Regions from separate parts of the uncultured Sphingobacterium sp. genome, predicted to be linked through region 4. Evidence: riboswitches for the same ligand, from Rfam matches in the RefSeq annotation. Region 4 holds a riboswitch; each other region holds the start of a gene.
What was found. A riboswitch is a leader RNA that binds a small molecule or an ion and turns the genes downstream of it on or off. The one in region 4 is predicted to bind thiamine pyrophosphate.

Region 1: another riboswitch for thiamine pyrophosphate. It lies ahead of ACHWSC_RS14720 (TonB-dependent receptor); the one in region 4 lies ahead of pnuC (nicotinamide riboside transporter PnuC).
Region 2: another riboswitch for thiamine pyrophosphate. It lies ahead of thiS (sulfur carrier protein ThiS); the one in region 4 lies ahead of pnuC (nicotinamide riboside transporter PnuC).
Region 3: another riboswitch for thiamine pyrophosphate. It lies ahead of thiM (hydroxyethylthiazole kinase); the one in region 4 lies ahead of pnuC (nicotinamide riboside transporter PnuC).

What each region holds. Positions count from the first base shown of each region.
Region 1 covers NZ_CAXYKD010000032.1:7,032-10,370, reverse strand. Annotated here, with positions in the region: gene ACHWSC_RS14730 (acylphosphatase) at 1-131, opposite strand, end outside; gene ACHWSC_RS14725 (amidohydrolase family protein) at 250-1,425, opposite strand; TPP riboswitch at 1,654-1,779, shown strand; gene ACHWSC_RS14720 (TonB-dependent receptor) at 1,834-3,339, shown strand, end outside.
Region 2 covers NZ_CAXYKD010000003.1:43,408-46,746, reverse strand. Annotated here, with positions in the region: gene thiC (phosphomethylpyrimidine synthase ThiC) at 1-1,806, opposite strand, end outside; gene thiS (sulfur carrier protein ThiS) at 1,853-2,059, opposite strand; TPP riboswitch at 2,119-2,214, opposite strand; gene ACHWSC_RS02195 (family 78 glycoside hydrolase catalytic domain) at 2,375-3,339, shown strand, end outside.
Region 3 covers NZ_CAXYKD010000029.1:65,085-68,423, reverse strand. Annotated here, with positions in the region: gene thiD (bifunctional hydroxymethylpyrimidine kinase/phosphomethylpyrimidine kinase) at 1-21, opposite strand, end outside; gene thiE (thiamine phosphate synthase) at 18-650, opposite strand; gene thiM (hydroxyethylthiazole kinase) at 640-1,443, opposite strand; TPP riboswitch at 1,525-1,617, opposite strand; gene ACHWSC_RS12960 (VanW family protein) at 1,680-2,522, opposite strand; gene ACHWSC_RS12955 (hypothetical protein) at 2,648-3,339, opposite strand, start outside.
Region 4 covers NZ_CAXYKD010000048.1:184,308-187,646, forward strand. Annotated here, with positions in the region: gene ACHWSC_RS22505 (malate:quinone oxidoreductase) at 163-1,662, shown strand; TPP riboswitch at 1,677-1,821, shown strand; gene pnuC (nicotinamide riboside transporter PnuC) at 1,877-2,494, shown strand; gene ACHWSC_RS22515 (acyl-CoA dehydrogenase) at 2,481-3,339, shown strand, end outside.

The DNA of each region.
Region 1 (3,339 bases), on a different contig from region 4:
ATATAGACAGAACCATCTTTTAAATTGACAACAAAGCCTCTAACACCGACTTGATCTGCAACCGCCTTGGTTGTCAATCTAAAAAAGACACCCTGTACTTTACCTCTTATTGAAATATTCAAATGTTTCATCTGTAACTTATTTTTTCTTCCATCGGTCAGATGGAACTTTCCATGACTATAGTTTCGTTATTATAGTCATGGACGGTTCAATAAGAGCAAAAGTACAGAAGTTTTGGGGAATTAAATACTACGCTAAACGTTTTACCTTAACATCTTCATTTAGGCGCATGTGTTCCATACCTTGCAACAACACAATCCCAGGTTTTTTACCCACTTCAAGGGAGCCAAATTCATCCTCAATGTTCAACGCGATAGCACCATTGATTGTAGCCCATTGAATAGTCTGCAAGAAATCCAGATCCTCAAAGTGCGCATGCAATACCTTTAGCTCCTCCAAAATGGACAATGTATCGTTTGAAGCTAAACTGTCCGTTCCGATTACTAAACGCTGTCCAGCATTCATAAAATTCTGAACCTTTGGCAATGTTCCCTCAATATAAAGGTTGGCCTTTGGACAGAGACACCACATCACATCACGATCCATACGTTCTACGAAATCCAAATCTTTAAGAGAGGTATAGGTGTTATGAACCAACAATAATTTATTTGGATAAGGCAAATAAGGAAGATAAGACTGAATCGAATTTCTTGCCTGCGCCTTAATCGCATCAGCATTTTTTCCTATACTTTTATAAAAGTCCAAGAACTCACCCATTTTATAACGGAACAGTTTATTCTCCTCTTCACTTTCTTGATTGTGAATACTGATAATATTTGTTTCCGGAACCATCTTCTTGAATTTTTTAAAAAGGACCTTCGAACAAGAATAGGGAGCGTGCGGAGTAATGGATACATGCCCATTCCTAAACTCTTGGGTCAACGATTTAGCCTCCTTTAACTTAAAGTCAGCTTCTTCAGGTTCAATCCCGAGCACCTCCACAAATGTGTGATATAATATCTGCGAATCTTCCTTCAATTTTGAAGAATTATCAGTGTTGGCGTGATCTCCAACTGCGACAATACCATTTTCATACATATCTCGATCGGCTTTGGCCATAGCGTCATCTATTTTTTTCATCGATGCCGACCGCGTTGTCATCACCTTACTGAGAAAGCTCGGGAGCCCCATACCTTTAGGAACAATACCTTTCATATGCGACAATTCAATGTGGCAATGTGCATTGATAAAACCGGGAATTATCACTCCTTCATATCTCTCAACCTTCGTTTTATCTGAAGGTGTAAATGAAGTTGGGCCATAGATACCTTGAATTACCCCCTCCTCATCTACCGAAACAATACCGTCTTTTATTGGCATTGAAGTAATCGGCAGAATATAATTAGCGCTTAAATATTTTAACATTTTATCTCCTCACTATCAATTTAGTAACTAAAATTTTTTGACCTGTATGAATACATACCTTTAGTAGAAAAATTCATGCCAAGGTACCTAAAAAGAACAATAAATACCAAAAACAACAATTTGCACAAATTTTTAACCAAAAAGAAATAATACCGCAAATCTGCTCTTTTCCATTTGTCATAAATTACTTCTTTATACTTCATTTCAATTTTAAATTTATATATTCGCAGCATCGAATAGGGGTGCCTTGTTTTGTCAGGAACACAAATAAAGGCTGAGATTATACCCAACAGATTAAATTCTGTACACCTGATCCAGATAATGCTGGCGTAGGGAGAGGTTAGTTAAATAGTGCGGTCATAGTAACCCCTTGCTATGATTTGTTTAACTCAAACAAAATACATTACCATGATCAAATTTTTGATTTGTAGCTCCTTAGCTACTATTTCAAGCCAAATTGCCATTGCGCAACAAAATCTGACAATTAAAGCTGTAGACAATACCAATCAGACCCCCTTACAGTATGTTTCCATATCTATAGATGGACAAGCATCCTTTGCTGGCCAATCGGACAAAAATGGGCTGATTAAACTATATCGTATCAATACAGGTAAGCACCAGATCCAGGTATCTTCTCTTGGATATAAAACATGGAGCCAAAATGTGGATGTTAAAGACAATTTGGAGCTTACGGTAGCGTTAGAACCTAGTACAATTCAAATGGAAGAGGTGCTTGTTCAATCTACCCGTGCCAAAAGAAATGCTCCTACAACCTTTAAAAACATCTCCAAAGAAGAAATAACGCGTAACAACCTCGGCCAGGATATCCCATTCCTTTTAAATCAGACTCCATCCGTGCAGGTCAATTCCGATGCCGGTGCAGGCATAGGTTATACCGGAATGACAATCAGGGGATCGGATAATCAACGAATCAACGTAACATTAAATGGAATCCCTTTAAATGATGCGGAGAGCATGGGTTCATTTTTTGTAAACCTTCCCGACTTTGCCTCTTCTACCGAGAGCATCCAAGTTCAGCGTGGTATTGGGACTTCGACGAATGGTGCCGGATCATTTGGAGCCTCATTAAATATTCAGTCCAATACTTTAGTCGAAACCCCTTACGCAGAACTCAACAATTCATTTGGCTCCTACAATACCTGGAAAAATACAGTCAAGGTAGGTACCGGACTAATTAACGACAAATTTGCCTTCAATGCCAGATTATCTCGAATCAATAGCGATGGTTATATCGAGAGAGGTAGTTCAGACTTACAGTCTTTCTATGTGGACGGAGGCTATTATGGCAAGAAACATATTTTAAAAGGAATTGTATTCTGGGGAAAAGAAAAGACATATCAAGCCTGGAATGGCGTTCCTGAACCATTGATTACTGGCGATCGATCGCGCATGGATGACTATGCTGATAATGCACTCGAAATCTCGGGCGCAGAGAAGGATCGTTTCATGAACGCTGGCCGGAATTATAATCTATATACGTATCAAAATCAAACAGATAATTATACGCAGAAACATCATCAACTTCATTATACCAATATCCTGAACGACAAATTGACACTCAATACAGCCCTACACTATACAAGAGGTTATGGTTACTATGAAGAAATGAGACCGGGAGATAAACTAAGTAAATACGGTTTGACTAACGTCATCATTGGTAAAGATACCATACAAAAAACAGATCTCGTCCGTAGGAGATGGCTTGATAATTATTTTTATGGCATGACCTATGCCCTAAATTACAGACCGAATGATCAGCTTGAAATTACTTGGGGTGGAGCTTATAATCAATACAAAGGAAAACATTATGGCCAGGTGATTTGGGCACAATATGCATCAACCGGTTTTCTTGACGACAAATATTACTTCGGGAAATCACAAAAAAATGATTTC
Region 2 (3,339 bases), on a different contig from region 4:
GATCTCTTTTCCTTGTGCGATGAATTCCTGCGATTTCTCCTGCATCCCTTGTGCGGCACTATCTCTGATTTCCTGCGTAATTTTCATCGAGCAAAATTTGGGACCGCACATGGAGCAGAAGTGAGCCACTTTGGCCGCATCTGCAGGCAACGTTTCGTCGTGATATTCACGTGCGGTATCTGGATCCAGGGAAAGGTTGAATTGATCTTCCCATCTAAATTCAAATCTCGCTTTACTCAAGGCATTATCACGGTATTGTGCACCCGGATGTCCTTTGGCCAAATCGGCCGCATGGGCAGCTAGTTTATAGGTGATTACACCGTCTTTAACGTCTTTTTTATTTGGTAAGCCCAGATGTTCTTTTGGGGTCACATAGCAAAGCATCGCACATCCATACCAACCGATCATAGCAGCTCCAATGGCTGATGTGATATGGTCATAACCTGGAGCAATATCAGTTGTTAAGGGACCTAAGGTATAAAATGGAGCTTCGTCACAACAAGCCAATTGCTTGTCCATATTCTCTTTGATCAATTGCATAGGAACATGCCCTGGACCTTCGATCATCACCTGAACATCGTGCTTCCAGGCTATTTTGGTGAGTTCGCCCAGTGTTTCGAGCTCAGCAAATTGAGCCGCATCGTTGGCGTCCGCAATGGCTCCTGGACGGAGACCATCGCCAAGTGAAAAAGCAACATCATATCGCTTCATGATCTCACAGATCTCCTCAAAATGGGTATAGAGAAAGTTCTCTTTGTGGTGGAAAAGACACCATTTGGCCATGATAGACCCACCTCTGGAGACAATGCCCGTTACTCGAGAAGCGGTGAGATGGATATAACGAAGCAGTACGCCGGCGTGTATGGTAAAGTACGAAACACCCTGTTCGGCCTGTTCAATCAAGGTATCTTTGAATATTTCCCAGGTAAGGTCCTCGGCCACTCCCTTCACTTTTTCGAGCGCCTGATAGATCGGTACTGTACCGATTGGAACGGGCGAGTTACGGATAATCCATTCGCGGGTTTCGTGAATATTTTTGCCAGTGGATAGGTCCATGATGGTATCGGCTCCCCAACGACAGGCCCATACCGCTTTTTCAACTTCTTCCTCTATACTTGAACTTACGGCGCTATTGCCAATATTGGCATTAATTTTAACAAGAAAGTTGCGCCCGATAATCATGGGTTCACTTTCAGGATGATTGATATTATTAGGGATGATCGCTCTTCCGGCAGCGATTTCCTCACGGACAAATTCTGGTGTAATAGCTTTATTATGTGTTCTAGCACCAAAGTTTTGCCCTTTATGCTGATGATCCATTCCGGGGGTGCTGGCTGTGAGCTGCTCGATACGTTGGTTTTCCCGGATAGCAACGTACTCCATTTCTGGCGTAATGATGCCTTGCTTTGCATAATGTAATTGGGTGACATTCCTGCCGGCAGAGGCTACTTTTGGTTTATGACTATAGGCAAATCGGAGTTCATCCAACGTTGGATCAGAAAGACGTTTTTGTCCATATTCAGAGCTTATGCCAGCCAGCTGTATGACATCCTGACGACCCAAGATCCACTGTTCGCGAAGGCGCGGGAGGCCTTTTCGGATATCGATATGGACCGTATCATCCGTATAAGGTCCAGAAGTATCATAAATTGTTACCGGCGGATTAATTTCTACCTCTCCATTCGTTAATTTGGTTGGACTCAAGGAGATTTGACGCATAGCGACTTGAATAGGAAATAGTTTTCCGGATACGAAAATTTTCTTTGCATTTGGAAAGGGTGATTGCGTAATTGTTTCAGCTGTCATTTTTTTCTGTATTGGGTGAATTACTCGGTTGATTTTTTTGGAATGGCTATCCGCCCTGAGATGCGGTAATTAAGATAATCTGATCGTAAGGTTTAAGTCTTGTCGTAGTCCAGTCCTTTTTGGGGATGACTTTGTTGTTGATGGCTACAGCCACACCCTGAGTTTTGCCAGATAATTCCAAAAGCAACAAGCCTTCAAGTGAAGCAAGTGTGGGGTCGAAAAATCGAATCTGATGGTTTATTGTAAGTTCCATTCCTTAATTTTTTTGGTAAAACTTTAGGAATGGCTACACAAAGGCACAGCAATGCACCTTGTAGACAGCTCACTTTTCCCTACGCCAGTATGATCCGGATCAGGTTCTAAGGGTAAAATCTCAGCCTGCACGAGCAGACACCCCTAAAGTTGCGACTAAGATAAGGTTATTTTTATGAAAGTTGCAAGAAATTTATTTTGCAGACTTAGGCATATTGTGCAGGAAAGTACAGGTCAGTATGTGGGAAATATTTGATATATTAGTTTTTTGAATCAGCTAAAACAATTTAACAACGACCAAGAATAGTATCTTTTAATGCGTAGGATTTTATTGACAACACTGTTGTGTATCGCTAGCAACACTTATGCCCAACCTAAAAACAACTGCAGCGCCGTGCAGTTGACATGCGAACATCTGGTCAATCCATTGGGGATTGATGCAATTCACCCGAGACTTAGCTGGCGACTTCAGGACCAACGTAAAGGTGCGGTACAACAAGCTTATCAGATCCTTTTAGGGCAAGATTCGCTGGCATTGCTGAAAGAGACAAAAGATAGCTGGGATAGTGGCAAACAGTTCAGCTCGGCTATGTTAGTGCCCTATAACGGCGCACAGTTAAAGCCACAGACTAAGTACTACTGGAAGGTTAAAATATGGGATAAGGATGGTGTATCAACACGTTCTGAAATAGCATCTTTCGAAACAGGAATGATGGGACAAAACCTTTGGAAAGGAAAATGGATCAGCGACAATAAGGATATTCATGCGCGGGAAACGCCTTATTTTAGAAGAGAATTTAAGGCAAATAAGCAGATAAAATCTGCCCGCGCGTATATTGCCACAGCGGGATTATATGAACTTTCCATTAATGGCCAGCGCGTTGGCGACCATCGTCTGGATCCAATGTATACACGATTTGACCGCCGCACGTTGTATGTCGTGACGGACGTAACCCAGCAGCTTCAAAAAGGAGAGAACGCTATTGGCGTTGTTTTGGGGAATGGCTGGTATAATCATCAACCAATGGCCGTTTGGAACTTTGATAAAGCACCATGGCGGGCCCGGCCAACATTCTGTTTAGAACTGAAAATTGTTTATACAGATGGAACGACGGAAACCATTGTTTCGGATAAGCAGTGGAAGACTGCTTCGGGGCCAATCACCTATAATAATATTTACACTGGTGAGCATTACGATGCAAGACTGGAAATACCTAACTGGGATAAACCAAAATACGATGATTCGGCTTGGCAGGCTGTTCAGTATAGAAATGCGCCATC
Region 3 (3,339 bases), on a different contig from region 4:
GTATTTTTTATCTTTTGTCATTTTAATAGTTCTTTTAGTTGTGCACTGGCAGCTCTGGGATCTTGACTTTGGCATATGGCCGAAACGACTGCAATGGAGTCTGCACCGGCATTCCAGGTCTCTTCTGCTGTTTGTAAATTCATCCTTCCGATAGCGATCAATGGTTTTTCCGTCCTACTCCGAAGTTGTTTTAAACCCGCAATTCCCCATTCAGTAACCGTATCCACTTTTGTTTTCGTAGAAAAAATGGGGCTTACACCAAGGTGGTCGACGGCGTACATTTGTTGACTTTCCAGTTGTTGCATGTCTTCTATGGACCAGCCTATGGTTAATTTATCACCATATTTTTCGCGAATAGCGAGCGGCTGCAAATCATTTTGACCCACATGTATCCCCCATGCCTCGATTTGGGCAGCGATTGCTACGGCATCATTGATCACGAGCGGAATACCATAATGATCGGTCAGTTTTTTCAAACGGATGGCTTTATTCAAAAATGTGGCCGGATCGTCAGCTTTTTCGCGCAATTGTATAAGATCGACTCCACCAATAATGGCTTCTTCGGCAACATTGAGCCAATTTTGAGGATAACAGTCCCGCTCAGAAATCACCAAATATAAAGGGTAGGGAAAAAGCGGATTAATGCGCATAGCGTTTGATCTTGAGCTTTGATTTTAGACGTTCTGCATTGAGCTGATAGAGTTCATCATAGAGATTCAATTGCAGGGTACCCGGTCCAGCTGCTGTTTGGGCAGCGAGTTCTCCCGCTAAGCTCAAAATGGATACACCGGCAACAGCTGCTTCAAAATATTGGTCTGTAACACCTAGAAATGCACCAATAAGCGCAGTAGCGCTACAGCCAAGTCCAGTTACCTGTGTCATTAAAGGGTTGCCATTAAAAACTTCAACCCGGTATTGCTGTGAAAGGATATAGTCTACTTCTCCAGAAATACAGATAATGGAGCCGGTTTGCTCTTGCAATAATTGGCCAAATCGGAGGGCATCTTTACTCGCTGTCGTGCTGTCGACTCCTTTTGTGTTCGGTTGGTTGAAATTGTACAGCGTCATGATTTCTGAAGCATTTCCACGAATAACCGTGGGTTTGAGATCCAGTAGATTGGATAATAAATCATTGCGGAATGCTGATATCCCAGCACCAACAGGATCAAGTACCCATGGCCGTCCAATGGTATTGGCATGTTCGGTAGCAACCAGCATAGCTTCGGCAGTATCTTCACTCAAGGTGCCGATATTAATGACAAGAGCTTGTGCAATATCGACAACCTCGCGTACTTCTAATGGGCTGTGTACCATCACAGGGGACGCTCCTAAGGCTAAAAGTGCGTTGGCAGTATTGTTCATCACGACTAGGTTTGTGATGTTGTGTACAAGGGGTTTTTCGACCCTCAGCTGCTCTAATAAATTGATAATTGAATCTTCCATTTTTTTACATATGCTAAGATATACTGTGTGGCCTTGGAGGGAAGAAGAGCAATAGCCTGTGCAGTAAAGGAGTATACTGTACAGTGGATTTTTGCTTTTCCCTACGCCGGTATAAACCGAATCAGGTTCAAAGGGACTATCTCAATTCTATACAGAATACCCCCAAAGCCAGACCAAACTTAAACAAAAAAGAGGACATTTCATATCCGTCATTTTTCGATCATTAGCTTGTTGAATTAATCGGCCGGATTTTGATCGGCACTAATTTCAATGTATTCAACGGGTGTATAGGTAACCCGGGCAAAATTTTTGGTCAAAAGTTCGGTTTCCAAAATCTTTCCACCCTGAAACTTTAAAAACTTCTCGCGCCAAATCTCATTTTTCCGAAAGAACTGATTGTCTATTTTAAGAAATTGATGTTCTTTTTCAACGACATGGTACGCGAAATCCAGTTCTTGATCAATTCTTAATTCGCCCTCTAAACATTTGTCTGTGAACCAGAGATTTATTTGAAAGGTGTAAGGCGTGTTGTTGGTGAATTGATAGTCGCGATAATTATAAAAGACGGTAGCTCCACTACCGAATGGCAAAACACGGCCATCGTCCGGAAATGGATCAAAAGAGTGGTGATAACGTTCATTGACGGTGAGTGGGCTATGGATAACAAGCCAATGGATGAGGTTGGATATTTGACAGATTCCACCGCCAATACCCGCTCTTGCTTCACCAAAGGATAACTCCATGCCGGGCAGATATCCTTTTTTTACAGTGGGTAGTCCAACGAGTTTACAAAATGAAAAGGTTTCCTTCGGTCTGATCAGAATGCTATTAATCTGTGCTGCTGCAATTTTCAGGTTGGTAACTTTGTTAATCTGCAATTGCATATTATTTTCGCCCAGTTTTTTTAATAAGACAGACTGATGCTTTTTAATACGAAAGGGAAGTTTTTCAGTTGATTTAGCTGTGCTGTATTTCTTATTATCAAATAGCCAAACGGCTTTGCGCTGCACTCTTCTCGCCCATACTGCAATAAAATAGAGTATGGGATGACGTTGACTGATCAGTTTTCTTTTTCTCAATTTGACGTTTATGTATCGCTATCAAAATTAGTGCAGAAATATGTTTTTTGCCGAATTTCGTCGAATATTTTTTTATCAAAATCACGAATCTTATTGTCTGAGCTTAGTGCAGTTTTTCAGTTCGTTTAGTTGGTTTTCTTTGCCTGTATGTATTTCGCTGTTAACTTTCCCTCCTTGTTATAGATCAAGCTTTCGTAGGCACAGTTTCCGAGATCTTTTACAATAGATTTTTGTTGTAATACACCCTCATAATAAAACTCATCAATCGTTTCGTTGGCTCGGTACGATCGCTTGATTTCGGCTGTCAGTCGATCGCTTTGATCGAAGGTTTGGCGTAGTGTGTAGTCACTTGTTTGCGGACTATCATACTGATAGCGGACGCGACTTTCTCTTTGATCATTTCTGCCCGAAATCTCTTCAGTAATTCGATTCTGTTGATCATAACTGTAAATGGTCCAGTCTCTCCGTTGATAGACAAAATGAATGGATTCACTTTTTATAACCTGGAGTTTACTGTTCAAGTGATAAATCATCGCCGATTCGAATGTAGGATCGTAGGAAATAATGGCATTTGGGAGATACCGGTAAATTGTACTGCTGCTCCACTTACTATTGCGAAGGTACTGTATGGAGTCGATAAGTCCGAATTGATTATAGCATCTTTTGTTGTAATAATTATTTCCCCCGGAAAGATTGTTCGATGTGATCTCTTTGCCTTCTTCATATACCGTCGTCATAATTGCACCGGATTGCACCGCATTTTCGTCCGAAAACTGCTGCATTACATAAGTGCCGTCACATTTATTCTTACGCTGAC
Region 4 (3,339 bases):
AGGAAACAATTTTAGAATTTTACGGTAAGCGATCGCTCACTTAGGATTATTTTAATAAATCAATGGTATTTTTGAATAAGTGGTTCTAAAAAGTACAGTTTTTTGACAAAAGACTTGGACGTTTACCAAAAACTATATTAAATTTGCATCAATCACAAAAACATGAGCAAAAAATCAAATAAAGAAGTTGACGTTGTTCTGATCGGCGCCGGTATTATGAGTGCTACTTTGGGTACTCTAATCAATGAATTAAGCCCAGACGTTAATATTGAAATTCTTGAGCGTTTGGATGTTGTGGCTGCTGAAAGTTCTGACGCTTGGAATAATGCTGGCACGGGTCACTCTGCCTTATGCGAGTTAAATTATACCCCCGAACAGAAAGATGGTTCTGTAAAGATTGATAAAGCAGTTAAAATTGCTGAGCAATTTGAAGTGTCTAAGCAATTTTGGTCCTACCTCGTTGATAAAGGCATTATTGCCCAACCTGAAAATTTTATCCGTAGTATTCCACACATGAGTGCGGTTTTTGGTGAAAAAGATGCTAAATTCCTAAAGACAAGATGGGAAACATTGACGACCCAAAACTTGTTCAAAGGGATGGAGTATACCGAAGATACGGCATTGTTGAAATCGTGGATTCCATTGATGATGGAAGGACGCGAGGCCGATGAAAAAATCGCTGCGACAAAAATGGATCTGGGCACTGATGTTAATTTTGGGTCGTTGACACGTGATTTGATCGCTAATCTTGAAAATAAAGAAAATATTTCGATCTCCTTAAACCATGAAGTAATCGACATCGAACGTGAAGACGATGGCCGTTGGGAAGTGGAGGTCAAAGATTTAAAGACAGGAACAAAGAGAGAAATAAAAGCAAAGTTTGTATTTATTGGGGCCGGTGGCCACTCGTTGTTGTTGTTGGAAAAATCTGGAATACCAGAAGCGAAAGGCTATGGCGGATTTCCTGTAGGGGGCCAATGGCTACGTTGTGTAAATGAAGAGATTATTAATACACATCATGCGAAAGTGTATGGAAAAGCTTCTGTTGGAGCTCCTCCAATGTCTGTACCGCACTTAGATACACGTTATATTGATGGCAAACAAGCGTTATTGTTTGGACCATATGCAGGTTTCTCAACTAAATTCTTAAAACAGGGGTCTTACTTCGATTTACCTGCTTCTATCAAATTGTCTAATATCCGCCCGATGTTATCAGCCGGACTTGACAACTTACCTTTGACGAAGTATCTTATTACTGAAGTTATGAAGTCACCAAAAGATAAACTAGAGTCTTTAAAACAATTTATGCCTACAGCTAAATTGGAGGACTGGGTTATCGAGAAAGCAGGACAACGTGTTCAGGTCATCAAGAAAGATGAAAAGAAAGGTGGAATTTTAGAATTTGGTACAGAGGTCGTTTCTAGTGCAGATGGTTCTATTGCTGCGCTATTAGGAGCTTCTCCTGGAGCTTCGACGTCAGTTGCTATCATGATCAGCCTGTTGAAGAGATGTTTCCCTGAACGTGCGAAATCAGATGAATACCGTAAAAAACTACGTGAAATGATTCCTTCACACGGGAAATCATTGAACGATGATGCGCAACTATGTAAAGAAACGCGTACGCGTACGCACAAAGCGTTGAAATTGATTGATATAGAATAATCAATTCGACAGAAAATATACTTATGGGGTGCTTGGAATGACCATGGTCATTCTCGGCTGAGATTATACCCAATAAAAGCGATTGTACCTCCTTGTACAATCGCTTTTATATACCTGATCCAGGTAATGCTGGCGTAGGGATTTAATTTCAATAAAAACGTCCGTTTTTCTCCCATAGGTTTATTATGAATTACACGAAATAATAAACAAGGCGATGACTTCTGAAACAATTTTCGAAGCTTTTATAAAACAGATTCAACAGGCCACCATCGCGGAATGGCTAGGGGTATCCTTTGGTGTTTTACAGGTTTGGTTTTCCCGGCAAAATAAATCGATCAATTACATTTTTGGGATTATTGGTATCTTAATTTCTGTTTACGTATTATTCCATGCGAAACTATATGCAGAAATATTACTACATCTCTATTATTTGATCATGAGCATCTATGGCTGGATCTATTGGAAATATAGTAGTGATGTTGCTGCTCCCATAACGCATTGTGAGCCGAAAGAATGGTGGATAGTAGGGGGAATCTGCGCTCTCGGTTTTCTGTTGTTTTATTTCGGATTGGTACATTTAACGGATTCTGATGTACCGCTTTGGGACTCTGCAGTTTCCTGTACAGCTTGGGCAGGGATGTGGTTATTGGCAAAACGGAAGATAGAAAATTGGATATTGTTGAATATCAGTAATCTGATGGCAATTCCTTTACTGATCCATAAAGGGTTATTTCTTTATTCGGGCTTGACTTTGTTTTTATTTGTTATGGCATTTAGTGGATATTTTAATTGGAGGAGAATAATAAGTGAGGAAAGATATGCAACTCAGTAGCGAAGATATTGCTATTCTGAAAGATAATCAGGCTAAGGGAATCCATCAGAAAACATTGTCGGATGGACAACTCGAATTGATTTTTCGTCGGAAATGGTTTAAGATTTGGGTTCCACCTGCATTGGGTGGATTGGGGTTAAGTTTACCCGAAGGCCTCAACTTATTGGCTGACCTGGCTTATTGGGATGGGGGATTAGCCTGGACAGTAACGTTATGTTCAGGAGCAAATCTCTTTGTCGGTTTTATTGATCCGGTTTTAGGAGATCAGATTTTCAAAACGGATCGGGTTTGTTTTGGCGGCAGTGGACAGGCATCAGGTACAGCTACACGTGAAGGTGAACATTATCGACTCCGCGGTTTTTGGAGATATGCTACCGGAGCTCCTCATTTAACCCATTTTACCTTAAATGCTGCAATTCAGGAGGCAGGAAAACCCGTGTTGGACGAAAAAGGTGAACCACTGATAAAATCATTTTTTGTGGATCGTGACCATGTACTGGTGCATTACGACTGGGATACATTTGGATTGGAGGCTACAGCTTCGCATTCCTTTTCGCTGGAAGACATACTCGTTGATGGTAGGCAGTCTTTTGAGATTGATGCGGCAAAAAGTACACGTAGCGAGCTGTTGTATCAATATCCCTTTATGCCTTTTGCGGAATTGACTTTACTGGCTAACTTTACGGGAATGTATAAGCGCTTTTTGGATTTAATCGAAAAACTATTTGTGTTAAAAAGCAATCAATCCAAATGGGAGAAGACTGAAAGTAAAGAAGCCTTTAGGGTACTCGATGACTTTCAGCAAGATTATGTTAATCGGAGGGAAGCAATAATGAATTTGGCCG